2 regions of the Streptomyces sp. BPTC-684 genome follow, and region 2 is predicted to be linked to the other one. Evidence: riboswitches for the same ligand, from Rfam matches in the RefSeq annotation. Region 2 holds a riboswitch; the other holds the start of a gene.
What was found. A riboswitch is a leader RNA that binds a small molecule or an ion and turns the genes downstream of it on or off. The one in region 2 is predicted to bind S-adenosylmethionine.
Positions count from the first base shown of each region.

Region 1: another riboswitch for S-adenosylmethionine. It lies ahead of thrC (threonine synthase); the one in region 2 lies ahead of QIY60_RS20825 (aminotransferase class V-fold PLP-dependent enzyme).

Region 1 covers NZ_CP124863.1:3,352,075-3,356,279, reverse strand. The annotation lists gene QIY60_RS15025 (cold-shock protein) at 1-102, opposite strand, end outside; gene QIY60_RS15020 (MoaD/ThiS family protein) at 564-839, opposite strand; gene thrC (threonine synthase) at 868-2,154, opposite strand; SAM riboswitch class I at 2,172-2,299, opposite strand; gene QIY60_RS15010 (glucosyl-3-phosphoglycerate synthase) at 2,452-3,399, shown strand; gene QIY60_RS15005 (trehalose-6-phosphate synthase) at 3,475-4,205, shown strand, end outside.
Region 2 covers NZ_CP124863.1:4,713,424-4,717,628, reverse strand. The annotation lists gene QIY60_RS20835 (rhomboid family intramembrane serine protease) at 1-265, shown strand, start outside; gene QIY60_RS20830 (Lrp/AsnC ligand binding domain-containing protein) at 262-543, shown strand; gene QIY60_RS20825 (aminotransferase class V-fold PLP-dependent enzyme) at 862-2,253, opposite strand; SAM riboswitch class IV at 2,491-2,608, opposite strand; gene trpD (anthranilate phosphoribosyltransferase) at 2,703-3,767, opposite strand; gene QIY60_RS20815 (cytochrome bc complex cytochrome b subunit) at 3,905-4,205, opposite strand, start outside.

The DNA of each region.
Region 1 (4,205 bases), 1.4 Mb from region 2:
CTGGATCGCGCTGTAGTGGACGAAAACATCCGCACCACCGTCGACCGCGATGAAGCCGTACCCCTTCTCCGCGTTGAACCACTTGACGGTGCCCTGAGCCATGCCTAACTCCCCTATTACTGGCCCTTGCACGGGACCGCACTTCGCGGACCCGGGTCAGACCTCCACCCTCCGACAGGAGAGGGTGTGCGCCGGAACGCGTCGACCGCGGCTGAATGTATCTGCCCAACTGCCCTCTGCAACAGGTCAATCGGACGAGAATTCCGGGCAGGGGTGAAGAGCGGAATGCCGCGAAATTCAGCATTCCGGGGCAAGTCGGGCCGGGCAAAGCGCACTTAAGGAGCAATATGCTCGAACACTTTGACTGCTTCTCGACGCCGGTTCGTCGCGTTCTCATATGCACGTGGCACGCACAACGACGGGGACTTCCCCACTGTACCGCGCTCAACCACACTGAATTGCCCCCTCCGCTTAGCTTGCGGAGGGGGCAATTCAGGTAACTGTGCGTGTGGCGCGCCGATGTTCGGCCTATGTTCAGCAGCCGCCCGCACTGTGCTCGATGGTCAGCCTCCGGCGACGGCGGGAATGATCGAGACCCCGGCGCCGTCCGGCGTCGCCGTCTCCAGGCCCTGCTCGAAGCGGACGTCGTCGTCGTTGACGTACACGTTGACGAAGCGGCGCAGCTTGCCCTGGTCGTCCAGGACCCGGGCGGCGATCCCGGTGTGGTTCTTCTCCAGGTCGGCGATGACCTCGGCGAGGGTGGCACCCTCGGCCGCGACCTCGGCCTTGCCGCCGGTGTACGTACGGAGAATGGTGGGGATGCGGACGTTGACGCTCATGGTGTGCTGCCTTTCCGTGGCCGGTGGGTCAGTGGGCGAGGCCCGCGTCGCGGAACGCGTCCAGGCTCGGGCGGATCGTCGCGGTCGGGCCGGTCGTCGGGGCCACGGCGTCCAGGGTCTTGAGGCCGTCCCCCGTGTTGAGGACGACAGTAGTGAGCGCCGGGTCGAGCAGCCCGCTTTCGATGAGCTTGCGTGTGACACCGACCGTCACGCCGCCCGCCGTCTCGGCGAAGATGCCCTCGGTCCGGGCGAGCAGCTTGATCGCGTCCACGACCTGCTCGTCGTTGACGTCCTCCACCGCGCCGCCGGTGCGCCGGGCGATGTCCAGGACGTACGGGCCGTCCGCCGGGTTGCCGATGGCCAGCGACTTGGCGATGGTGTCCGGCTTCTGCGGCCGGACGACGTCGTGGCCCGCCTTGAAGGCGGTGGACACCGGAGAGCAGCCCTCCGCCTGAGCACCGAAGATCTTGTACGGCTTGTCCTCGACGAGCCCCAGCTTGATCAGCTCCTGGAGACCCTTGTCGATCTTCGTGAGCTGCGAGCCCGAGGCGATCGGGATGACGATCTGGTCGGGCAGCCGCCAGCCGAGCTGCTCGCAGATCTCGTACGCGAGCGTCTTGGAGCCCTCGCCGTAGTACGGGCGCAGGTTCACGTTCACGAAGCCCCAGCCCTCGCCGAGCGGGTCCCCGATGAGCTCCGAGCAGAAGCGGTTGACGTCGTCGTAGTTGCCCTCGATGCCGACCAGCTCGCCGCCGTACACCGCGGCCATGACGACCTTGCCCTGCTCCAGGTCGTGCGGGATGAACACGCAGGAGCGCAGTCCGGCCCGGGCGGCGGCCGCGCCGACCGCGCCCGCGAGGTTGCCGGTGGAGGAGCAGGAGAGCGTGGTGAAGCCGAAGGCGCGGGCGGCCTCGACGGCGATCGCGACGACGCGGTCCTTGAAGGAGTGCGTCGGGTTGCCGGAGTCGTCCTTGACGTAGAGGCCGCCGGTGACGCCCAGCTCGCGGGCGAGGTTGTCGGCCTTGACGAGCTTGGTGAATCCCGGATTCAGGTTAGGCTTTTCAGCCACATTGGCCGGAACGGGCAGCAGGGGCGCATAGCGCCAGATGTTGTCCGGGCCCGCTTCGATACGCTGGCGCAGCGCCTCGGGGTCACCCGTCGGAAGGTCGTACGCGACTTCGAGCGGCCCGAAACACAGGGCGCAGGCGAAGATGGGGCCGAGGTCGAACCGCTCGCCGCATTCCCGGCAGGAAAGCGCGACGGCGGGACCGAGGTTCACAGTGGTGGCGGCATTGGCGACGGTGTGCACAGCCATGATGGCGAGGCCCTTTCTCCTCATCTTCCCCATGGCGCATTTCGCCATGAGACGGAATTGGCACCTTCCCCACCGTGACCTCGCGGTCGGCAGGAGGGTTGCCGGGACTTCAACGGGCCGTTCCCTCAGTCCCTCTGGATGAGCGCTGTGGCACTGGGTCCAGGACCCAGGCATTTGTTCGCGCGACGACCCCGACATGCGACGGTCATCCGCGTTGTTCAAGACTGTAACCGAAGGCCCGGACGGTTGAGATAGTCGTCCGAACCGCGAGATGGATCACAGAGGAGGCTCCGGCCCGTGTTGGAAGAGGTGGAGCGCTGGCTGAGCAGGCGTTCCTGGTCGGCGGCCGACCGCACGCTGGACGCGATCCTGGCCGCCAAGCGCCGCAGCGCCACCACGGTCAGCGTCGTCCTGCCGGCGCTCGACGAAGAGGCCACGGTCGGCCAGATCGTCGCCGCGATCCGGCGCGAGCTGATGACCGCGGCGGTGCCGCTGGTGGACGAGCTGGTGGTGGTCGACTCCGGCTCCACCGACCGTACGGCCGAGGTCGCGGCCGCCGCGGGCGCCCGGGTGGTGCACCGGGACGCGATCCTGCCCCGGATACCGGCCCTGCCCGGCAAGGGCGAGGTCCTGTGGCGCTCCCTGCTGGTCACCACGGGTGACGTCGTCTGCTTCGTCGACGCGGACCTGAGGGACTTCGACCCGGCCTTCGTGTCCGGGATCGTCGGGCCGCTCCTGACCGACCCGGACGTGGACTTCGTCAAGGCGATGTACGACCGGCCGTTCGGCGACTCCCCAGGTCAGGGCGGTCGGGTCACCGAACTCGTGGCCCGTCCCCTGCTCAACCTGCACTGGCCGCAGCTGGCCGGGTTCGTCCAGCCGCTGGGCGGCGAGTACGCGGCCCGGCGCTCGCTCCTGGAGCGGCTGCCGTTCCCCGTCGGTTACGGAGTGGAGCTGGGCCTGCTCGTCGACGCGCTGCACACGGTCGGCCTGGACGCGCTGGCCCAGGTCGACGTGGGCGTGCGCAAACACCGCCACCAGGACGGCCAGGCGCTCGGCCGGATGGCCGCGGCGATCTACCGCACGGCCCAACTCCGGCTCTCCCGGGCCCACTTGGTGCGCCCGACGCTGACGCAGTTCGAGCGGGGCGAGGACGGCTTCGTGCCGCGTACGTACGCGGTGGACACCGAGGAGCGGCCGCCGATGCGCGAAATCGGGGAGTACGCGGTGCATCGGGCGGCGTAACACGGGATGAGTATCGGGGGGCGGTCCTCGCCTTCGCACGTTTGAGGCATTCCGGGACGGGCTAGGTTCGTCTCCATGGTCTCCGCGCGCGCTGCCCAGGTCGCTGCCCAGGTTCTCGTCGCGTCCAACCGCGGCCCCGTCTCGTACGCCCTCGGCGCCGACGGGACGCTGACCTCCCGGCGCGGTGGCGGCGGCCTGGTCTCCGGCCTGTCCGCCATCGGCGCCGAGGCGAACGCCCTCTGGGTCTGCTCGGCGCTCGGCGACGGCGACCGGGAGGCCGTGCGGCGCGGGGTGGGAGAGGCGGGCGTGCGGATGCTCGACATCGACGCGGGGACGCACGCGGACGCGTACAACGGCATCGCGAACTCGGTGCTGTGGTTCGTCCACCACATGCTGTACCAGACGCCCCTGGAGCCGGTCTTCGACGCGGAGTTCCGGCGTCGGTGGGGCGCGTACGAGACGTACAACCGGGCGTTCGCGCAGGCGCTCGCGGAGGAGGCGGCGGCGGGGGCCTCGGTGGTGGTCCAGGACTACCACCTGGCGCTGGTGCCGGGCCTGCTCCGGGAGCTCCGCCCCGACCTGCGGATCGGCCACTTCTCGCACACGCCGTGGGCGCCGCCGGAGTACTTCCGGATGCTCCCGGACGACGTGGCGGAGCAGCTGCTGCGGGGGATGCTCGGCGCGGACCGGCTCGGCTTCCTGACGCGGCGCTGGGCGGACGCGTTCACGCGCTGCTGCGCGGACGTGGTCGGCGGCACCGGCTCCACCCGGATCGGGGTGTACGGCCTGGGCGCGGACGCGGAGTT
Region 2 (4,205 bases):
GGTGACCAGCCTCTTCCCCTTCCTCTTCTTCCTGCCCCTGCGCTTCCCGGCGGCGCTGGTGCTGGTGTTCTGGTTCGTGCTGCAGTGGCTGGCGGTCAGGGCGGCTCCGGCGGGGCCGGGGGTGGCGTACCTGGCCCATCTCGTCGGCTTCGGCCTGGGGTTTCTCTACGCCTGGGGCCGGTTCCGCGGGGCGGCTAGAGTGAAACGACCGAAACGACCGGAGCCCCCCGCGTCGGCCGCCACCGAGGGAGAGAACCAGCCGTGATCACCGCGATCGTGCTCATCAAGACCAGCGTGGACCGGATCCCCGAGATCGCGGAGTCGATCGCGTCGCTGGAGAACGTCAGCGAGGTGTACTCGGTGACCGGCACCTACGACTTGATCGCCCTGGTCCGGGTGGCCCGCCACGACGACCTGGCGGACATCATCCCCGGCCGCATCAGCAAGATCCCCGGGGTGGAGGTCACGGACACGCACGTGGCGTTCCGCACGTATTCGCAACACGACCTGGAGGCGGCGTTCGCGATCGGCCTCGATGCCTAGCCCCACCCCGCCCCTTCCCTAAACCCTCCGGGGGTGGGTGGGGGTGAAGGCGGCTCTCCCGGGGGCTACGCCCCCGGACCCCTTTGGCGGGGCCTGCGGCCCCTGCACCCCGCCGTGTTCGTCTGCGGGCCGTCTGTGGCTGGTCGCGCAGTTCCCCGCGCCCCTGGGGGTTAGGGGCGCGGGGAACTGCGCGAGCAACCCAGCACGGTCCGCAGACGAACACAGGGGGGTCTGGGGGCGCAGTCCCCAGCAGCCCACCCCGACCCACCACCCGGCCGCCCGCCAGAGGGCTTTCGGGAAGGGGCGGGGAGGGGCAACTCACACCGCGGGCACGCAGCGGCCCTCCTCCGTGTGGTACGTCCACTTCGCACCGTCCCGCACCAGCTCCCGCACCGCCCCCACGAAGCGGTCCACGTGCTCGTCCGGCGTGCCCGCCCCGAAGCTGACCCGGATCGCGTTCAGGGAGCGCTCGCCCGGCTCCGCCTCGGGCGCGCCGCACTCGCCCGGCTCCTGCGGCTCGCTGCCGAGGAGCGTGCGTACCAGCGGGTGCGCGCAGAACAGACCGTCGCGGACCCCGATCCCGTACTCCGCCGACAGCGCCGCCGCGAAGTGCGAGCTGTTCCAGCCGTCGACGACGAACGAGATCACGCCGACCCGGGGCGCGTCGTCGCCGAACAGCGACAGGACGCGGACTTCCGGAACCGCCGCCAGTCCCTCCCGCACCTTCGCGATCAGGTGCTTCTCCCGCTCCACCAGGCCCTCGAAGCCCGCCTCCGTGAGCGCCTTGCAGGCGGACGCGATGGCGTACACGCCGATCACGTTCGGCGATCCGGCCTCGTGGCGGGCCGCCGTGGCGTGCCACTCGACGTCCACCCCGCCGTCCGCGCGCCGGGCGACCTTGCGGGAGGCGCCGCCGCCCGCGAGGTACGGCTCGGACGCCTGGAGCCAGTCCGCCCGGCCCGCCAGCACCCCGGAGCCGAACGGCGCGTACAGCTTGTGGCCCGAGAAGGCGATCCAGTCGACGTCCAACTCCCGTACGGAGACGGGGTGGTGGGGCGCCAGCTGCGCCGCGTCGAGCACGATCCGCGCCCCGTGCGCGTGCGCCGCCGCCGCCAGCTCCTTCACCGGCCACAGCTCACCGGTGACATTGGAGGCGCCCGTGACGCAGACCAGGGCCGGGCCGTACGGGTCGCGGTCCGCCAGCGCCCGCTCCAGCGTCTGCACCGCCTGCTGCGGCGTACGCGGCGCGTTGAGGTAGGTCACCCGCGCGTCCCGCCACGGCAGCAGCGACGCGTGGTGCTCGGTCTCGAAGACGAAGACCTGGCAGTCGGCCGGGACCACCTGGGCCAGCAGGTTCAGGGAGTCCGTCGTCGAGCGGGTGAACACCACCTGGTCGCCCGCGCGGCAGTCCAGGAACTCCGCCACCGCCGCCCGGCTGTTCTCGAACAGGTCCGTGGACAGCTGCGAGAGGTAGCCCGCGCCGCGGTGCACGCTGCCGTAGTAGGGGGCGTACGCGGCCACGTCGTCCCACACCCGCTGGAGGGCCGGGGCGCTCGCCGCGTAGTCGAGGGCCGCGTACGTCACCTCGCCCCCGGTGACCAGCGGCACGGTGACGTCCCGGCCGAGCACCGGCAGCGGCGCCGCACAGCAGGCTTCGTCGGAGGATTCGGCGGAGGAGGCGGAAACGGCGGTGGAAAGGCGTGCGGACATGGCGGTATCTCCCGGCAGGTCAAGGCGAAAGGAATGACTGTGGAGCCCCCGCGGCACGGCACAGCAGCCCAACGGGCGCCGGATGCACGGGGGTTGACCTCGAAACACGGGCAGAACGGGCCCGCGGAGGTGTACAGGAAAAGGGGCCGTAGGCCCTATCGCATTCGCTTGCTCACGAGACTGCTCCCTTGAGGACCAGGACCCCAGGGGCGCGCCACTCCGAACGGAGTGCGCAGGGGTCCGCGCTTGCCGCAGACCTCGCTGCCTGCGACCTGGTCTTCACCCGGGGCACCCCGCCACGGACGGAGGGTTGCCGGACAGCGGGCCGGGGCCGTAGTCGCTGTCACTCATGACCTTGGAAAGCATCCTGCCATACGTCCGCGTACGCGCAAGGCGCGGTCCGGATGCCGGACTGCGCCTTGCGTCACACTGCCCCAACCAGCACGCCCTCAAGCGTTGCTCGCGGCCACCCAGCGCTCCAGGGCCCGCCGCGCCGCGCCGGAGTCGATCGCCTCGGCCGCCTGGGCGATCCCGGCCCGGATCTGCTCCTCCAGGCTCCCCGAGCCCGGCTCCAGGGCGACCAGCGCCGCCGCCGAGTTGAGCAGCACCGCGTCCCGCACCGGCCCGGTCTCGCCGCCGAGCAGCCGCCGGGCCACGTCCGCGTTGTACGAGGCGTCCGCGCCGCGCAACGCCTCGACCGGCACCAGGTCGATGCCCACGTCCCTGGGGTCGAACGCCTCCTCGCGCACGGCCCCGTCCCGTACCACCCAGACCCGGGAGGTCGCGGTGGTCGTCAGCTCGTCCATGCCGTCGTCGCCGCGGAACACCAGCGCGGAGGAGCCGCGCTCGGCGAGCACCCCGGCCACGATCGGCGCCATGCGCGCGTCCGCGACGCCGGTGGCCTGGGCCTTGACCCGGGCCGGGTTGGTGAGCGGACCGAGGAAGTTGAAGGTCGTGCGGATGCCGAGCTCGCGGCGTGCGGCGGCGACGTACCGCAGAGCGGGGTGGAACTTCACCGCGAAGCAGAAGGTGACGCCCGCCTCCTCGGCGACCTGGACCACCTGCCGGGGCGTGAGGTCCAGGTTGACGCCGAGCTTCTCCAGGACGTCGGAGGCGCCACTGGCCGAGGACGCGGCCCGGTTGCCGTGCTTGACGACCTTGGCGCCGGTGCCCGCCACCACGATGGAGGACATGGTGGAGATGTTGACGGTCTTGGCGCCGTCGCCGCCGGTGCCGACGATGTCCACGGTCCGGCCGGGCACCTCGATGAGGTTGGCGTGCTCGTACATCGCGCGGACCATGCCGGTGATCTCGGCGACCGTCTCGCCCTTGGCGCGCAGGGCCACCGCGAACCCGGCGATCTGCGCGTCGGTCGCCTCGCCGCGCATGATCCGGTCCATCGCCCAGGCGGTCGCCTCGGCGCTCTGGTCGGTGCCGTTCAGCAGTGCGTCCAGTACGCCCGGCCAGGAGTAGGCCGCCACGCTGTCGCCGCCAACCGGGGTCACAACGTTCATGGTCCGCTCCTGGGTCCATCGACGGATATGGGAATGGGAACACCCTATCCAGCCCGGCGGGACGGCGAAGGGCCCCGTCCACGCGGTGGACGGGGCCCTGGTGCTGTGTGGCGTACAGCGGTCTCGCTATGAGGGGATCAGTGGTGGCCGTGGCCGCTGGTGATCTCCTCGAACTCCTCGGCGGTCGGCTTGGCGATCTGGCTCTGCTCGCCGAAGTAACCCTTGTGGAGCTTGACGCGCAGCTTCTCCATCGCGGAGACCTTGCGCTTGACACCGTTCTCGTCGACGGCCGCGGGCAGCTCCGCCGGGCGGGTCTGCTCGTGCGCGGTGAGCTTGTACAGCTGGCCCGCGTCGAGCGGCTCGTGGACCTCGACGAATTCACCGTGCGGCAGCCGCTTGATGATGCCGGTCTCGCGACCGTGCAGCACCTTCTCGGCG